One region of the Mycolicibacterium aichiense genome, then DNA from elsewhere that is predicted to be linked to it. Evidence: predicted binding sites of a transcription regulator. Region 1 holds the regulator's gene; the other holds the start of a gene.
The links. The regulator LexA, encoded in region 1, represses DNA repair genes until DNA is damaged. The targets are predictions, from matches to a motif close to CGAACANNTGTTCG.
Positions count from the first base shown of each region.

Region 2: ruvC (crossover junction endodeoxyribonuclease RuvC) is a predicted target of LexA. The motif match lies at 4,564-4,577, and genes of this name have one in related genera.

Region 1 covers NZ_AP022561.1:2,109,129-2,117,753, forward strand. The annotation lists gene G6N32_RS10185 (molybdopterin-dependent oxidoreductase) at 1-785, opposite strand, end outside; gene G6N32_RS10190 (acyl-CoA dehydrogenase family protein) at 923-2,095, shown strand; gene G6N32_RS10195 (LGFP repeat-containing protein) at 2,317-4,446, shown strand; gene lexA (transcriptional repressor LexA) at 4,465-5,124, opposite strand; gene G6N32_RS10205 (LysM peptidoglycan-binding domain-containing protein) at 5,338-5,820, shown strand; gene nrdR (transcriptional regulator NrdR) at 5,910-6,374, shown strand; gene G6N32_RS10215 (PhzF family protein) at 6,381-7,067, opposite strand; gene G6N32_RS10220 (alpha/beta fold hydrolase) at 7,091-8,137, opposite strand; gene G6N32_RS10225 (proteasome assembly chaperone family protein) at 8,170-8,625, opposite strand, start outside.
Region 2 covers NZ_AP022561.1:2,273,367-2,281,991, forward strand. The annotation lists gene G6N32_RS11010 (YebC/PmpR family DNA-binding transcriptional regulator) at 1-726, shown strand, start outside; gene G6N32_RS11015 (molybdopterin-containing oxidoreductase family protein) at 728-2,716, opposite strand; gene G6N32_RS11020 (hypothetical protein) at 2,759-3,070, shown strand; gene G6N32_RS11025 (hypothetical protein) at 3,094-3,351, opposite strand; gene G6N32_RS11030 (TetR/AcrR family transcriptional regulator) at 3,440-4,045, opposite strand; gene G6N32_RS11035 (cupin domain-containing protein) at 4,042-4,491, opposite strand; gene ruvC (crossover junction endodeoxyribonuclease RuvC) at 4,595-5,167, shown strand; gene ruvA (Holliday junction branch migration protein RuvA) at 5,164-5,757, shown strand; gene ruvB (Holliday junction branch migration DNA helicase RuvB) at 5,754-6,818, shown strand; gene G6N32_RS11055 (DUF1304 domain-containing protein) at 6,830-7,213, shown strand; gene G6N32_RS11060 (GGDEF domain-containing protein) at 7,246-8,325, opposite strand; gene car (carboxylic acid reductase) at 8,505-8,625, opposite strand, start outside.

The DNA of each region.
Region 1 (8,625 bases):
TCGAGGAAGTGCCGGTCGGCGAGGTTCGCGGTGGCCAGCACGTAGGCAAGGGCCAGCATGATCGCCACGTCGGTACCGGGGACGGCGGGCAGCCACTCGCACTCGCCGTCGACGTCGCTGCGCAGCGGGCTGATCGAGACGATCTGGCCGCCGTTGGCCCGGAACCGGTGCAGCGCATCGCGGGCCGGGTGGTCCGTCGTGCCGCCGTGGTTGATCCCGGTGTTCTTCAGATTCACCCCGCCGAAGCAGACCATCAGCTCCGTGTGCTCGACGATGACGTTCCATTCGGTGGACCGCTTGAACAGGTCGTCGTGAGTACCGACCACCCGCGGCATGATCACGCCGGTGGCGCCCAGGCTGTAGGAGTGCCGCGAAAACGTATATCCGCCAAGTAGTTTCAGGAATCGGTGCACCTGGCTCTGGGCGTGGTGGAACCGGCCCGCGCTGGCCCAACCGTACGACCCGCCGTAGATGGCCTGGTTGCCGTAGGTGTCGACCACCCGGCGCAGTTCGCCGGCGAGAAGCTCGGTCAGTTCATCCCAGTCCACGGCGACGAACTCGTCGGCGCCGCGGGCGCTGCTGGGCCCGGGCCCGTCGCGCAGCCAGCCGCGGCGGATCGCGGGTGTGGCGATGCGCGAGGAATGTCGTAGCGATCCGGGCAGGTTGCCGAGCAGGGGCGACGGGTCGGCGTCGCCGGGAAATGGAGTGACCGAGATGATGTCGCCGTCGGCGACCTCGGCGCGAAACGCTCCCCAGTGGGCGAGGCTGCTGCGGGCGTCGGGCACCCCGCGAGTCTAGGCCGCGGCGCTTCCACCAGTGACTTTGGCGAATCCGGCGGATGCCGCGCAGGCCCACCGTGATGACCAACCATCCGGTTGGTTATCCTCGTCTGCAAACCCACAGCAACGTCCGGAGGGAAGTCATGGCTGTCGAGAAGAACGCAACCGTCAAGTACGAGCGGACCTTGTTCGAGCCCGAGCACGAACTGTTCCGCGAGGCCTACCGGTCGTTCCTCGAGCGGCATGTCGCGCCGTTCCACGACCAGTGGGAGAAGGACAAGATCGTCGATCGCGGCGTCTGGCTGGAGGCCGGCAAGCAGGGCTTCCTCGGAATGGCAGTGCCGGAGGAGTTCGGCGGCGGCGGCAACGCGGACTTCCGCTACAACGTCATCCTGACCGAAGAGACCGCGGCGGCCCGCTACAGCGGGCTCGGGTTCGGCCTGCACAACGATGTCGTCGCCCCGTATCTGCTGGAGTTGACCACCGAGGAGCAGAAGCAGCGCTGGCTGCCCAAGTTCTGCAGCGGCGAGTACATCACCGCGATCGCGATGACCGAGCCCGGCACCGGTAGCGACCTGCAGGGCATCAAGACCCGCGCGGTCAAGCAAGGTGATCACTACGTGCTCAACGGCTCGAAGACGTTCATCACCAACGGCATCAACTCCGATCTGGTGATCGTGGTCGCCCAGACCGACCCCGAGAAGGGCGCCCTGGGCTTCTCGCTGCTGGTCGTCGAGCGCGGGATGGAGGGCTTCGAGCGTGGCCGCCACCTGGACAAGATCGGCCTGGACGCGCAGGACACGGCCGAACTGTCCTTCACCGACGTCAAGGTCCCGGTCGAGAACCTGCTCGGTGAAGAGGGCCAGGGCTTCATCTACTTGATGCAGAACCTGCCGCAGGAGCGCCTGAACATCGCGGTGATGGCCGCTGCTGCCATGGAAAGCGTCCTCGAGCAGACCCTGCAGTACACCAAGGAGCGCAAGGCGTTCGGCAAGCCGATCGGTAGCCAGCAGAACAGCCGCTTCCTGCTGGCCGAGTTGGCCACCGAAGCGACCGCCATCCGCATCATGGTCGACGAGTTCATCCGGCTGCACCTCGACGGCAAGCTGAGCGCCGAGCAGGCCTCGATGGCCAAGTGGTACGCGGCCGAGAAGCAGGTTCATCTCGTCGACCGCTGCCTGCAGTTGCACGGTGGTTACGGCTACATGCGCGAATATCCGGTGGCCAAGGCCTACCTGGATGCGCGTGTGCAGACGATCTACGGCGGTACCACCGAGATCATGAAAGAGATCATCGGCCGCAGCCTGGGCGTCTGACCCCGCAAGCGGGGCTGAACTGCGGGTTTGGTACCCCGTCACTCGGCTGCCGAAGCGGCGGGCGCTTGTCATGCGCCCCGGCTTGTCCTGGGGATTTCGGGTGTTTTCCCCCGTCAACGCGTCGGTTATCTCGTAGAAACGCCGCGTGTCGTGAGGTGCTGAAGCACAGTTGACGCGGAGGATGAGGGGAAGCATCTTGACCGACACTGCGGGGAGAGTGCATGACCAGGCTTGGAAGTCGTCTCAGTAGAGGCGTCGGGCGGATGGCGCTCGTCGTCTTGGCGACGGCTGCGGCCGCGCTGCTGTGGGCGCCCGGGGCGATCGCTAGCCCCGAAACGGACGCGAGCGACGCCATCAATCAGGCGTGGGAGACCGCAGGCGGCGATGGTTCTCCGGTGGGCACCAAGGACGGCGATGTCTATGCCGTCGGCGACGGATTCGCCCAGAACTTCAGCGGCGGCAAGATCTTCTTCACCCCGGCCACCGGGGCCCACCTGCTCTTCGGGGCGGTCCTGGACAAGTACCAGGCGCTCGGCGGGGCGGCCGACAGCGATCTCGGATTCCCCACCATCGACGCGGTCGCGGGTCTGGTGGGGCCGGACAGCCAGGTCAGCACGTTCAGCGCTAGCGACAAGCCGGCGATCTTCTGGACCCCCGCCACCGGCGCATGGGTGGTACGCGGCGCGATCAACGCGGCGTGGGACAAGCTCGGCGGCTCGGCCGGCACGATGGGCGTCCCCACCGAGGACGAGACCTTCAACGGCACGGTGATCAGCCAGAAGTTCACCGGCGGCGAGATCTCCTACGACACGGCCGCGAAGACGTTCACCACCGTCCCGCCCGAGCTCGCAGGCAACCTGGCCGGTGTCGAGGTGCCCAGCGACCCGACGACGGCGATCAACCAGGCCTGGCGTGCGGCCGGGGGCCTTGCGGGACCGCTCGGGGCCCGCCAAGGGGACCAGCAGGTCATCGGCACTGACGGCGCCGCTCAGGACTACGCGGGCGGCAAGATCTTCTACTCGCCGGCCACCGGCGCGCACGCGGTGACGGGCGCGATCCTGGCCAAGTACGAGGCCCAGGGCGGCCCGACCGGCGACCTGGGCCTGCCGACCGGAACCGAAGCCGACGGCGGCGCGCCCAACAGCCGGGTCAGCGCCTTCAGCGCGGCCGACAAACCGGTGATTTTCTGGACGCCCGACAACGGTGCGATCGTGGTGCGCGGCGCGATCAACGCCGCCTGGACCAAGCTGGGCGGGGCCACCGGCAAGCTGGGTGTGCCGACCGGTGAGCAGAGCGTCAACGGCGACACCGTGACGCAGAAGTTCAGCGGCGGCGAGATCTCCTGGAACAAGGCCAGCAACACGTTCACGACCAAACCGCCGGAGCTCGCCGGTTCACTGTCCGGTGTTCAGGTTCCGGCCGCCGGGCCGCAAGCCGGCCCGGCGGGAACAAAGTCCGGCAGCGGTTTCACCTTCCACTGGTGGTGGCTGCTGATCATCGTCCCGGTCCTGTTGCTGCTCGCCGTGATCGGTCTGGGTGTGCTCTGGCTGCAGCGCCGCCGCAGCGGCGCCGACGAGATCGACGACGACTTCGAGGACTCGGACTACGACGACGACGATCACTGGCCCAGTGAGGTCGCCGGCGAGGCCGACGCCGCGGCCGCCTCGCGCTTCTCGACCTATCCCGACGGCGCTGTGCCGGTGGTGGCCGCTGCGCCGGGCTTCGGCTGGGCGCCCGAGGAAGACGACAAGTCGCAGCCCGGGCCTGAGGACGTGTTCGACGGCGATCAGGACTCCATCGACACCACACCGACCCGCATTCCAGCGGAGGCTGCCGAAACCGGCGGGTATGAGGCCGAGGACGCCGACGAGGTACCCGCGGAGCTCGAGTACGCCGAAGTCGAGGAGATCGACCACGACGAATCGAGCGATTCGGGCCGCCATGCGGCGGTGAATCTCGGCGAGTCGCAATCGATGTGGCGACTCGACATGGGGGAGATCGGTACGCCGCGACGCCGCCGCGCCGCCGAACCCGAGGCGGCGCCGGAGCCCGAGCCGGTGCCGGACGAAATCCTCGAGTCCGACGTCGTCGACATCGAGGAAGAAGACTCCACGCAGCCGGCGGAAGTCCTGCAGTCCGATGTGCATTCCGAGGCCGCAGCCAATCGCCCGGCGATCCACCTTCCGCTCTCGGACCCCTATCAGGCGCCCGAAGGCTATGTGGTCAAGGCCAATACGCATTCAGGGCTGTACTACACCCCGGATTCGGCGCTCTACGACCACACCGTGCCCGAAGTGTGGTTCGCCAGTGAGGAACTCGCGCAGGCGAACGGATTCCACAAGGCGGAGTGAGGCTTTCGCCCCCGTCCGCTAGACCTTGCGGAGAACGGTCACGACCTTGCCGAGGATCGCGGCGTCGTTACCGGGAATGGGGTCGAACGCCGGGTTGTGCGGCATCAGCCAGACCTGGCCGCTGGTGCGCTTGAACGTCTTGACCGTGGCCTCGCCGTCGATCATCGCAGCGACGATGTCGCCGTTGTCGGCCACGTTCTGCTGACGGACCACGACCCAGTCGCCGTCGCAGATCGCCGCGTCGATCATGGATTCACCGACGACCTTGAGCAGGAACAGCGACCCGTCGCCGACCAGCTCGCGGGGGAGCGGGAACACGTCCTCGACAGCTTCCTCGGCGAGGATCGGGCCGCCAGCGGCGATGCGTCCGAGCACCGGCACGAAAGTCGGCTCGGGCAGCGCGTCCGAACCGGCGACCTCGGTGCGCACCGGGCTCACGGAATCGTCGGCTCCCCGCACGTCCACTGCACGCGGCCGGTTGGCATCGCGGCGCAGATAGCCCTTGCGCTCCAGTGTGCGTAGCTGGTGGGCGACCGAAGAGGTCGATGTGAGCCCGACTGCGTCGCCGATCTCACGGATGCTGGGGGGATAGCCGCGGCTGGTGACTGAGGCGCGGATCACGTCGAGGATGGTTCGCTGCCGCTCGGTCAGCCCGGATGTCTCACTGCGCTCGCTCATGAGGCCGAATCTAGCCGGGCCGGCGGCAAAATTCAAACATTTGTTCGACCGTGTCGCGATTCCGCCGGGTCGGCAGTCGGCGGGGCAGAACTTGTCGGTGGTCGGATTTATTCTTCGAACACGCTCGCTCACATGTTCGGTTTTCGAACGCATGATCGAGTATATTTCGAACACAAGAGCGAACCGGGGCGGCCCTGAAGGAAGGACACGGACGTGACAGTCATCGATGATCGACAGGTTTACATCTCGGCACCGGTGTACCGGCGGGCGGCCGGGGCGCCGGTTGCCCCTGCTCGGCGCCGCCCGGCCGGCGCTCGCGCCCGCGGGCCGCACCCGGCACGGCCGGCGATCACGCCGATGCAGTATCGCGGCACGGGTATTGCGTTCTCCCGGGCGCAGCACGCACGCCGGCCGGTCAGCACCGCGGTCACGATCGCGCTGGCCGGGGTGGCCGCGCTGATCACGCTGTGGCTCGGCATGGTCGGCCACTTCAGCGCCACCCCGGCTGCCACCGAGCAGATGCCGGACCAGCTCGCCGTCGTCCAGGTCCAGGCCGGGGAGACGCTGCAGCAACTGGCCGGACGGGTCGCGCCGGATGCACCCGCCGGACAGGTGGTGCAGCGCATCCGCGATTTGAACAAGCTCGAGTCGGCGTCGCTGGACGCCGGGCAGACGCTGATCGCGCCGATCGGCTGACGACCGTGCTGGCCGCAGCCGCTCCCGCGGACGGCGCGGGTAGGCTCTCAGTGGTTCGGCGTATCGGGCCACTGAGCGAAGGAGCGGTCATGCACTGTCCGTTCTGCCGCAACCCGGACTCCCGCGTTGTCGATTCCCGCGAGACCGATGAGGGCCAGGCAATCCGGCGTCGCCGCTCCTGTCCGGAGTGCGGCCGGAGGTTCACCACTGTGGAGACCGCGGTGCTGGCGGTCGTGAAGCGCAGCGGCGTCACCGAGCCGTTCAGCCGGGAAAAGGTCGTCAGCGGTGTTCGCCGCGCCTGCCAGGGCCGCGACGTCGATGACGACGCACTGAATCTGCTCGCCCAGCAAGTGGAGGACACGGTGCGTGCCGCCGGCTCGCCCGAGATCCCCAGCCACGAGGTCGGACTCGCCATTCTTGGACCGCTTCGTGAACTCGACGAGGTCGCCTATTTGCGATTCGCGTCGGTGTACCGCTCGTTCAGCTCGGCTGAGGACTTCGAGCGCGAGATCGAGGCGCTGCGCGCCCACCGCTCCGTCGGCACGTCCGGCTGAGGCAGGTCAATCCAGCTGTCGCACACCGTCGCTGACCACTCGGCCGGCGATCAGCACCCACCCCTGCGCGTCCCACGTCGTGAAGATCTGCGATCCCTTGCCCTGGGTGATGGTCAGGTCGCGGCTCAGGTAGTCGGTCAGCCGCGCCGCCGCCGATCCGGTGGCCTCGTCTTCCGGCACGCCGAGGTCTTCAACGAACATCCGCGACCGGACATGCCCGCCGTCGCGATCCGTCCACGCCCATAGGTAGTGCTCCGCGTCGTCGGAGTAGTCGTCCGGATCGGCGGCCAGCAGCTCGTCCGGCGAGTCCAGATCGTGGATGGCGAACTCCGGCGACCACTCCGCCCGGACCCGGATCACCGTGCGGTCGTCGTCGTAGCTGACCCCGACGATGCCGGCGGGAACCTGCAGGGTGTGAATCGGCGTACCGCGATCCCGCAGCCACCAGGCCGCGCCCACGGTGGGATGCCCGGCGAACGGCAATTCGGTGGCCGGAGTGAAGATACGGGCGTGTGCGGTGGTTGCCCCGTCGCTCGGCAGATCTATGAATATTGTTTCGCTGTAACCTAACTCGGTCGCAATGCGCTGGCGATCACCGGCGGGTACGGTCGCCGCGTCCACCACGCCCAGCGGATTGCCGAAGTTGCCACCTTCATCGGTGAATACCCGCAACACAGTTACGTCGACGGTCATCACTCGACTCTACGACGCTGAAGTCAGGTGGCACTGCGCTCGTCGGCGCCGAGAGCGTCGAGCACTGCCACCCGGGTGTCCAGTGACCCGGTGACCAAACGTTCGGAGAGGCCGGTGCGGAGGAGTTCGCGTAGAGCGTCCTGGTCGTATTCGGCAGGGGCGGTCCCGTCGATGAACTTCTCGACGACCTCCACGAAACGATCGGGATCGTCATGGAACGGGAAGTGGCCGGAACGGCCGAAGATCTCCAGCTGGGAGCCTGGCATGGCAGAGTGCGCCATCCGGGCGTGGCTGACCGGGATGACCGCGTCCAAGTCACCCCAAATGAGTTGCACCGGAACGGATTCGGTCAGATAACATCGATCCAGCATGGTGACCACCTGGCCGCGCCAGTCCACCACCGAGCGCAGCGTGCGGGTGAACGCCGACGACGCTGTGGGCTCGGGCAGATCGGCCAGGATGCGCAGCGCGTCCGGGAGGTCGCGACCCAAACCGGTGGAGCCGAAGACGCTGCCCAGCGCACGGCCGGCGAGCTGCAACGCAGGCAGCACCATCGGCAGGCGCAGCAGCGCGAGCGCCTCCCCGCCCAGCGGCAGCGAGGCAGCCCGCAGCGCGATGTTGACCTCTTTGGTCACCCCGCCTGCGCTGACCAGGATCAGCCGCTCCACCAATTGCGGGAATTGGTAAGCGAATTGCATCGCCACGCCGCCGCCGAGCGAATGCCCCACCACGGTCACCTTGTCGAGGTCGAGCACGCTCAGCAGATCGCGCATGCCGTTGGCGTAGGCCGCCACCGAATAGTCGGCTCGTGGTTTGTCGGACTGTCCATGCCCCAGCAGGTCCGGGGCGATGACGGTGAACCGCTGGGCGAGCTTGCTGTGCACCGGATGCCACGTCGTGGAGTTGTCACCGATCCCATGGATCAGCAGAAGCGCCGGACCCGATCCGGCCACCCGGAAGGCCCGCCGGTAGCCGTGAATGGTCCGGAAGTGCAGAGTGGGCGTCACATCTCGCACCGGCTGCAGATTGGGCTTCCGCTGAGACTTCTGCTGTGTTTTCTGCTGAGTCACTGGCCAACCCTGTCATCGGTGCGGTGGACTCGCTAGGTCTCGCCGTTGTCGTTGAAACCGTCTTTGAAGTCCTCGGCGTGCTGGGCGAGGAATTTCTCGAACTCCGCGCCCAATTCGTCGCCGCTGGGGAGTTCTTCGTCGCGTGCCAGCAGCGACCGGTTCTCTTGAGCGGCAACGAAAGCATCGTACTGTCGCTCCAGCGCGGTCACCACTTGAGCGACCTCCGGCGAGGCTTCGACCTGCTCGTCGATCTTGGTGCGGATGGCCGCGCCGGCATCGGTGAGCCCCCGCAACGGCACCTGCAGCGAAGTCAGCTTGGCGACCTGCTCGAGCAGCGCCTCGGCGGCGGGCGGAAAATCCGTCTGGGCCAGGTAATGGGGCACATGCACGGTGAAGCCGATGACCTCGTGGCCGTGCTGGGCCATCCGGTACTCCAACAGGTTGGACACGCTGCCGGGGACCTGCACCTCGCCGACCCACGGGGTGAA
Region 2 (8,625 bases), 160 kb from region 1:
AAGCACAAGAAGGCCGTCATCGACGCCAAGCGCGGCAAGATGTTCGCCAAGCTCATCAAGAACATCGAGGTCGCGGCGCGCGTCGGCGGCGGCGACCCGGCTGGTAACCCCACCCTGTACGACGCCATCCAGAAGGCGAAGAAGTCCTCGGTTCCCAACGACAACATCGAGCGCGCCCGCAAGCGTGGCGGCGGCGAGGAAGCCGGCGGCGCCGACTGGCAGAACATCACCTACGAGGGCTACGGGCCCAATGGCGTCGCCGTTCTCATCGAATGCCTGACCGACAACCGCAACCGGGCCGCCGGCGAGGTCCGGGTCGCGATGACCCGCAACGGCGGCAACATGGCCGACCCCGGCTCGGTGTCCTACCTGTTCTCCCGCAAGGGCGTGGTCACGCTGGAGAAGAACGGGCTGTCCGAGGACGACGTGCTGCTTGCGGTCCTGGATGCCGGCGCCGAAGAGGTCAACGATCTCGGCGACAGCTTCGAGGTGATCTCCGAGCCGACCGATCTGGTCGCAGTGCGCACCGCCCTGCAGGACGCCGGCATCGACTACGACTCCGCCGACGCCGGATTCCAGGCGTCGGTGACCGTCCCGCTGGACGCCGACGGCGCCCGCAAGATCATGAAGCTCGTCGACGCGCTGGAGGACAGCGACGACGTGCAGGACGTCTACACCAACGCCGACATCCCCGACGAGGTTCTGGCCCAGCTCGAGGACGACTGAATCAGGCCGGATGCAGGCTGACCGGCACCCCTGAGTAACGGGTCATCCCGGTCGCCGGGTCCAGATCGTCCTTACTCGTCAGCAGGTTGACGTTGGCGCCGACGTGCGCGTGCGGCACCGACACCACCCCGCTACGCACCGCCGAGTCCAGTTTCGCGATGCCGGTGATCTCGCCGTGCTCGGTGCGCACCACGAGCTTTTGCTCGTCGGCGATGCCGGCGGCCGCGGCGTCGTCGGGGTTCACGAGCACCTCGGGTTGCTCACCGAGATATTGCAATTGTGCGTTGACTCTTCGTAATTGGCGACGCGGAATCAATACCGGACCGGCGGTGTGGTTCAGGCCGTTCAGCTGGTCGACCAGGACCCGAGGCGCCAGCCGCCAGCCGCCGAGCCGTTCGACGTGGCGTTGGATCCACGCGGCAGGCAACTCCCGGTCGGCCTGTGCCCAGCCGGTGGCGACGAGGTCGTCGTAACTGGTGCGGCCGCCGGCGTTGAACTTGGCCACCATCCGCTCGTCGGTCATCGCGGTATCCGCGACGTCGTGACCGAGTCTTGCGCCGAGTTCGGCGAGCACCCACCACATCGAGCGGCGGTCACCGACCGGGGCCATCACCGCTGGGGTGTGCTGGGCGGAGATTCGCGTACTCATGAAGTCCCACAACGTGACGTCGGGCCGCTCGAGCTGCCCCTTGGTCGGCAGCACGTGAGTGGACAGCGCGGTCGTCTCGGTCGGCAAGATCTCGGTGGTGGCCAGAACGTCGAGCTTCGGCAACGCCGCACGCAACGCGTCGGTGGCGGGGAATCCGGTGAGCAGGCTGCCGCCGAGATTGAGCAGTGCGCGGATGTTGCCGGCCTCGATCTCGTCGGGCAATGCGGCACAGGGCCATTCACGCATGAACGCGCGGGTGTCCGGACGGCTGGGCGGACCGGGTCGTGACTTGCCTTCCGGTGGTGCGATCGGGAGCTCGAACATCTCCAGCTGATAGCCGTAGCCGGGGTGGAACCATTCGCCGCCGGGAGTGTTCATCGATCCGGTCAGGATCAGCAGCGCCCACGAAAGCCATTGTGTGACATTGCCGCTCGCTGACATGGTGACGCCGGTTCCGGTGTCGATCGCGATGTGCCCGGCCGTGCGGATGGCGGCGAGTAGATCGTCGAGGGCGTCCGGCGCGACGTCGGCGAGGGTGGCCGCGTGCTCGCGGGTGAACGGCTCGACGGCGGAGACGAGCACGTCGAGGTCTTGGACAGCGACGCTCGGATCGGCTCCGTCGCGGAGGATTTCGCGCACCAGGAAGGCCAATACCGCGTAGTCGGTGCCCGGTCGCGGGGCGAGATGGCGGGTGGCCAAGCGGGCGGTCTCGGTGCGGCGGGGGTCCACGACCCAGAGTTGAGCCCGCGCGGCGACGTCGCGAAACAGCCCGCGCGGGTTGGGCATGCATACGGTGTGACCATGGGAGACAACCGGATTGCTGCCGATCAGGATGACGAGTTCGGCGTTCTCGTAATCCGGCCGCCCGGTCAGCGCGGCCGAGCCGCCCATCAACTCCGCCACCAGAACCTTGGCGGTGCCGTCGATCGTCAGCGGGCTGAACTTGGCCGGTGTGCCGATCGCACGGTGCAGCGCCTCGGCGACCCGGTAACCGGCGGCATCCATCCCGATACCCGTACCGAAGTTGACGGCGACCGCGGCCGGGCCGTGCTCGGCGATGATGTCGCGCAACCGGGCGCCGAGGTCGTCGAGGCAAGCCTCCCAGCTTGTTTCGGTCAGTTGCCCGCCGTCGTGCATCATCGGCCGCTCGAGCCGGTCCGGGTGGTGGTGGATCAGCGGCAGCGCGCGGCCCTTCGGGCAGGTGTAGCCGCCGGAGAAGGGATTGTCCCGGTCGCCGTGGACGGCTACCACCCGCTCGTCGTCGATCTCGACGAGAATCCCGCACACCGACGGGCACACCCGGCAAAAGCTTCGTACTGTGCGGGAACCGCCCGTCGCCATGAAACAAAACCGTACGCTGCGGGCAACGAATCGGAGGTGACGATGTCTCAGCTGACGGTGACCGACCCTGACGGGTCCAGCTGGTCGGTGCGTCGCTGGTGGTGGAAGACGATCCCCTGGGAGACCGGCTTCGCCACCCTCGACGCGCTGATCTTTTTGATCGTGCTGCCGTTCATGCTGGCGTGGCCGTTCTGGCTGCTGGCCAAATGGTGCGGCGTGCCGTGGACGATCATCACGACGCGAGACGGCGAGGAAATCGGCCGCGAGCAAGTGAAGGGTTGGGCGCGCTCCCGCGCGCGGATGGAGGAGATCATCCAGACGCTCCGCGATGGCATGCCCTACAGCGTGTCTTGACCGAGTTCAGCGCCGAGGTCTGATCAGCGCATTCCGTGGCCGGGTCCGTCGTGGAAGATCAGTCCGCCGCCGAGCAGGAACGGATACAGCGTCGGGTAAGGCACATCCTGGGGCGAGGCGGTGAGCTGGGCGTTGCCCGGTGTCTCGCACTGGCTGTTGCCATCGCTGACGACGGTGCAGACCATATGCGGATCGTCGGCCGCGACGGCGACCGGAGCGGCGAGGACCGCGGCGATGCCGGTGGCCACCAGGCCGGCGGCGAGACGGATGGTGAGTGTCATGAGAACTCCTTCGAAACTGAACGTACAGTTTCGAAATGTGTAGCGCTCGCGTAGCGGCGATTAATCCCATCCGCGCCGGTGAACTGGCTCACCGGGACAGGCCGCGCAACGCCGCGTCGACGATCGCGTCGGCGGCGTCGTCATCCAGTTCCCCGTGGCCGGCCATCAACCGGTACAGGGCGGGTCCGATGATCAGGTCGATCGCGACCCCGGCAGCGATGTCGCCGCGTAGTTCGCCGCGGGCCACCCCGCGCTCCCAGATGGATTCGAGCGCGGCACGGCGCGAGCGGACCAGACCGTCACGCAGCGCTGTCGCGATCTCGGGGTCGAATTGCGCTTCCCCGAACAGTTGCGCGAACACCCGCCCGCTGGGGCCGGAGTAGAACCGGCACAGTCCGCGCAGCCAGACCGTGAAATCCGTTCGGGCCGAGCCGGTGTCGGGGTCGGGGGAGTCGGCCTGCAGCTCAGAGAGGAACGCGTCGATCGCCACGCCGTACTTGTTGGGCCACCACTTGTAGATGGTGGCCTTACTGGCGCCGCTGCGGGCCGCTATCTGTTCGGTGGTCATTGCCCGCAGACCGAACTCGTGCAGCAACTCCGACGTCGCGCGGACGACTGCCGAGCGGGACTGCTCACTGCGCGGCCGTCCGGCCCTCGGCCGTCCGGGGTTTTCGGTGACATCGTCGAGGCTCACAGTGGATACAGCCGCTCCAGATTGACCACGATGGCCTCCTGCGTGCTGCGCGAGATCACGACGACGGCCGGCTCATCCGGGTCGGGGTTCTCCTCGCGGTGCGGCAGATGCGGCGGCACGAAGATGTAGTCGCCCGGCTCGGTACTGATCCGCACTTCGCCCACACCGTCGTGGAAGACGAACTGCGGGTGGCCGCTGCGCACGAAGATCGCGGTCTCCGACTCCCCGTGGTGATGGTTGGCCGACGCCACGCCGGGCCCGACGTGGGTCTCACCCATCCACAGCTTGTCCGACCCGACCGACGCGCCGCTGATCGCGGCGAAGCGCTGCATGCCGTCGGTCTGACCGGTGCCGCCGTCGAGGTCGCCGGCCCGGATGTGGCGCACCCGATTGCGCACCGGTTCGGTGCCGGACAAGTCGGGATGGAATGCGTCGGAACCGCCCATGGACCGACCATAACCACGCGCGAAGGACCGCGTGTCCTGACCGGTGCTGTCCGCCCGGCCCGCTACTGTGATCGAACAGCTGTTCGTAGTCGGAAGGCGATCCGTGCGGGTGATGGGAGTCGACCCTGGGTTGACGCGCTGCGGGCTCTCGATGATCGAGAGTCGGGGTGGTCGCCAGGTCATCGCGCTGGACGTCGACGTGGTGCGCACGCCGTCCGACGAGCCCTTGCAGCGTCGGCTGCTGACCATCAGCGATACCGTCGACCACTGGATGGACACCCACCTGCCCGATGTGATCGCGATCGAGCGAGTGTTCGCCAACCAGAACGCCAACACCGCGATGGGCACCGCGCAGGCGGGCGGTGTGATCGCACTGGCCGCCGCCCGCCGCGGCATCGACGTGCATTTCCACACCCCCAGTGAGGTCAAGGCAGCCGTCACCGGGAACGGGCGTGCCGATAAGGCGCAGGTGACCACCATGGTCACCCGCATCCTGCAGTTGCAGCAGAAACCGACCCCGGCGGACGCCGCCGACGCACTGGCCCTGGCGATCTGCCACTGCTGGCGCGCCCCGATGATCGCCCGCATGGCGCAGGCCGAGGCCATGGCGGCCGAGCAGAAGCGGGCCTACCAGGCCCGGCTGAAGTCGGCGCGCACCCTCAAGGCCGCCAAGTGATCGCCTCGGTACGCGGCGAAGTCCTCGACATCGCCCTCGATCACGTCGTGATCGAGGCCGCCGGCGTCGGCTACAAGGTGATGGCCACGCCGTCGACGCTCGCGACGCTGCGGCGCGGCAGCGAGGCCCGGCTGATCACCGCGATGATCGTCCGTGAGGACTCCCAAACCCTGTACGGGTTCGCCGACTCCGATGCCCGCGACCTGTTCTCGACCCTCCTCGGGGTCTCCGGTGTCGGCCCCAAGATCGCGCTGGCGACACTGGCCGTCTATGACGCAACCGCGTTGCGTCAGGCCCTGGCCGACGGCGACGTGACGGCCCTGACCCGGGTGCCCGGTATCGGCAAACGTGGTGCCGAACGTATGGTGCTGGAATTGCGGGACAAGATCGGCGCGGTCGCCGGTGGTGCGGGCGTTACCACGGCGACCGGTCACGCGGTGCGCACTCCCGTGGTGGAAGCCCTTGTCGGGCTTGGCTTTGCGCTCAAGCAGGCCGAGGAGGCCACCGACAAGGTGCTCGCGGCCGACAGCGAGGCCAACACCTCAACGGCATTGCGGGCCGCGCTGTCGCTACTAGGGAAGACCAAGTGAGCAGGTTCGACGACGAGGACGACGAGGCAGCCGACCGCGACGTGTCGCCGGCGCTGACCGTCGGCGAAGGAGATGTCGACGCCAGCCTGCGGCCCCGGTCGCTGGGCGAGTTCATCGGTCAGCCGCGGGTGCGCGAGCAGCTGCAGCTGGTCCTCGAAGGTGCCAAGAACCGCGGCGGCACCCCGGACCACATCCTGCTGTCCGGGCCGCCAGGGCTGGGCAAGACGTCGCTGGCGATGATCATCGCCGCCGAACTGGGCTCCGCGTTGCGGGTGACGTCCGGGCCGGCCCTGGAACGCGCCGGTGACCTCGCCGCGATGCTGTCCAACCTGGTCGAGGGCGACGTGCTGTTCATCGACGAGATTCATCGCATCGCCCGCCCCGCCGAGGAGATGCTGTACCTGGCGATGGAGGACTTCCGGGTCGACGTCGTCGTCGGGAAAGGCCCTGGGGCGACGTCGATTCCGTTGGAGGTTGCGCCGTTCACCCTGGTCGGCGCGACCACCCGCTCCGGTGCGCTGACCGGACCGTTGCGAGATCGCTTCGGCTTCACCGCTCACATGGATTTCTACGAACCGGCGGAACTGGAACGGGTATTGGCCCGCTCGGCCGGAATCCTCGGCATCGAACTGGGTTCCGAGGCCGGTTCCGAGATCGCTCGTCGCTCGCGGGGGACACCCCGGATCGCCAACCGCCTGCTCCGGCGGGTGCGCGACTACGCCGAGGTGCGCGCCGACGGGGTGATCACCCGCGACATCGCCAAGGCCGCGCTGGCCGTCTATGACGTCGATGAGCTCGGACTGGATCGGCTGGACCGAGCTGTGCTCTCGGCGCTCACCCGGAGCTTCGGCGGCGGACCGGTAGGGGTGTCCACTCTGGCCGTCGCGGTGGGGGAGGAAGCCACCACGGTCGAAGAGGTATGCGAGCCGTTCCTGGTCCGGGCCGGGATGATCGCGCGGACTCCCCGTGGGCGGGTGGCGACGCCGCTGGCCTGGACCCACCTCGGTATGGTTGCACCGCCGCGGGCCAGCGGGCTCGGTCAGTCCGGCCTGTTCGAGTGATGGGAGCGCCGATGGTCATCGCCGCCGTGATTTTCGCCGGCCTCGCCGCGCTGCTGCACGTCTACATCTTCACGATGGAGTCGCTGACGTGGACGTCGCCGCGTACCCGCAAGACCTTCGGTACCACCGCCGAGGAAGCCGAGACCACCAAACTGATGGCGCTCAACCAGGGCTTCTACAATCTGTTCCTGGCGATCGTCACCATCGTGGGTGTCGTCGCAATCATGTTGGGGCACATGGGGATCGGTGCTGCTCTGGTGTTCGCGGGTGTCGGTTCGATGCTCGCCGCCGCGGCAGTGCTGCTGGCGTCCGCGCCGGACAAGGCGCGGGCCGCGGTGAGCCAGGGGGCGTTCCCGCTGATCGCGGTCGTGCTGTTGGTGATCGCCCTCGTCTGAGGCAACCGCGGCCAATGGGACGGCCAATGGGACTACGTGCTGCTCTTGGCCCGGTGACGGGTTTGGTTTCCGCCCGCACGCTTGGCGTCATACATAGCGGCATCGGCCGCGTTCACCAGTTCGGTGAGCGCCGTCGTCGCGGCGCTGCCAATCTCGGTCAGCGCCACCGATGCGACACCGACGCTGGCGGTCACCTCGCCGGCGGCCGCGACGGCGGTGCGGAATCGTTCGGCGGTGCCCGCGGCATCGTCGGGCTCGATCAGTTCGGCGATCAGGAACTCCTCGCCGCCCAGACGGGCCACCACCGACTTCATGGCGCTGGCCCGGCGCAGGTTGTCTGCCACCGCGACCAGGACCGTGTCGCCGTAGCCGTGGCCGTGGGCATCGTTGATCTGTTTGAAGCCGTCGAGATCGATCAGGATCACGGCCAGCCACTGTGACTGCGGCCGGTCCGCCGCGGCGATCAGTGCCAGCGCCGACTCGTCGTAGCCGCGGCGGTTGCGCAGTCCGGTGAGCGGATCGGTGCTGGACATCCTTGCGTCGAGGCTCAGCAGATGTAGGAGCAACTGGCTTCCGAACGGGACGGCGAGCACGGCGATCAGCACGCCCAGCACATGCCCGACAGCCATCGCGGTATCGCCTGCCGCGGCGATCCGCGCCCCGGCCAGGAGGGTGGTGATGATGGCGTTGGCCAGCGTCGCCGCCAGCAGCCGGCCGGAGTGATACAAGCCCACGTACCCCGCGATCGGGGCGAAGGTGGCGCACGCCAACAAGCCCGTCGCCGGCGTTCCGGCGATCACGACCGCAAGCGTCACGCCGGCGTTGGCGCCGACGGCGAACAGCGCGGATTGCCGTCGGCTGGGCCAGCCGGCCAACCAGGACGAAGCGCCACCGAACGACAGCGCCGACATGACGATCGCAGCAGTCCGGTGGGCTTCACCCTGCGGACCGGACGGGCTGAACAACATCACCAGGGGGATCGTCCCAAGCACGATGACGACCGATGCGATGAGTATTCGGCTGAAGCGCTGCAGGTGGCGCACCGCGAGGTAGTCGGACAACCAGTCGTACTGGCCCGGTTGGTGCCACCATTTCCGGACCCACGCGGCCATACCCACGTCTTTGTACATATGCTCCCGACCTGGCCGCAGCCTGCCCCCCGAGGGCTGGAAGCCTGAGCGGATAGTACTCGCGGACGTGGGCGTTCGCCGGGTTAGGGTCTTTGCGACCGAAACGACACCGGGGCCGCCGATCGTCGTCGATCGCGACCCCGGTGCCGATACGGCTCGGCCTACAGCAGGCCCAGCAGCTGCAAATCGCTGATGTACTTGACGATGACCTCCGCCGAGACGTGCGGAATGTCCTTATCGGGACCGATCTTCGCCTCCTGCACCGCGGCGCGGAACCGCTCG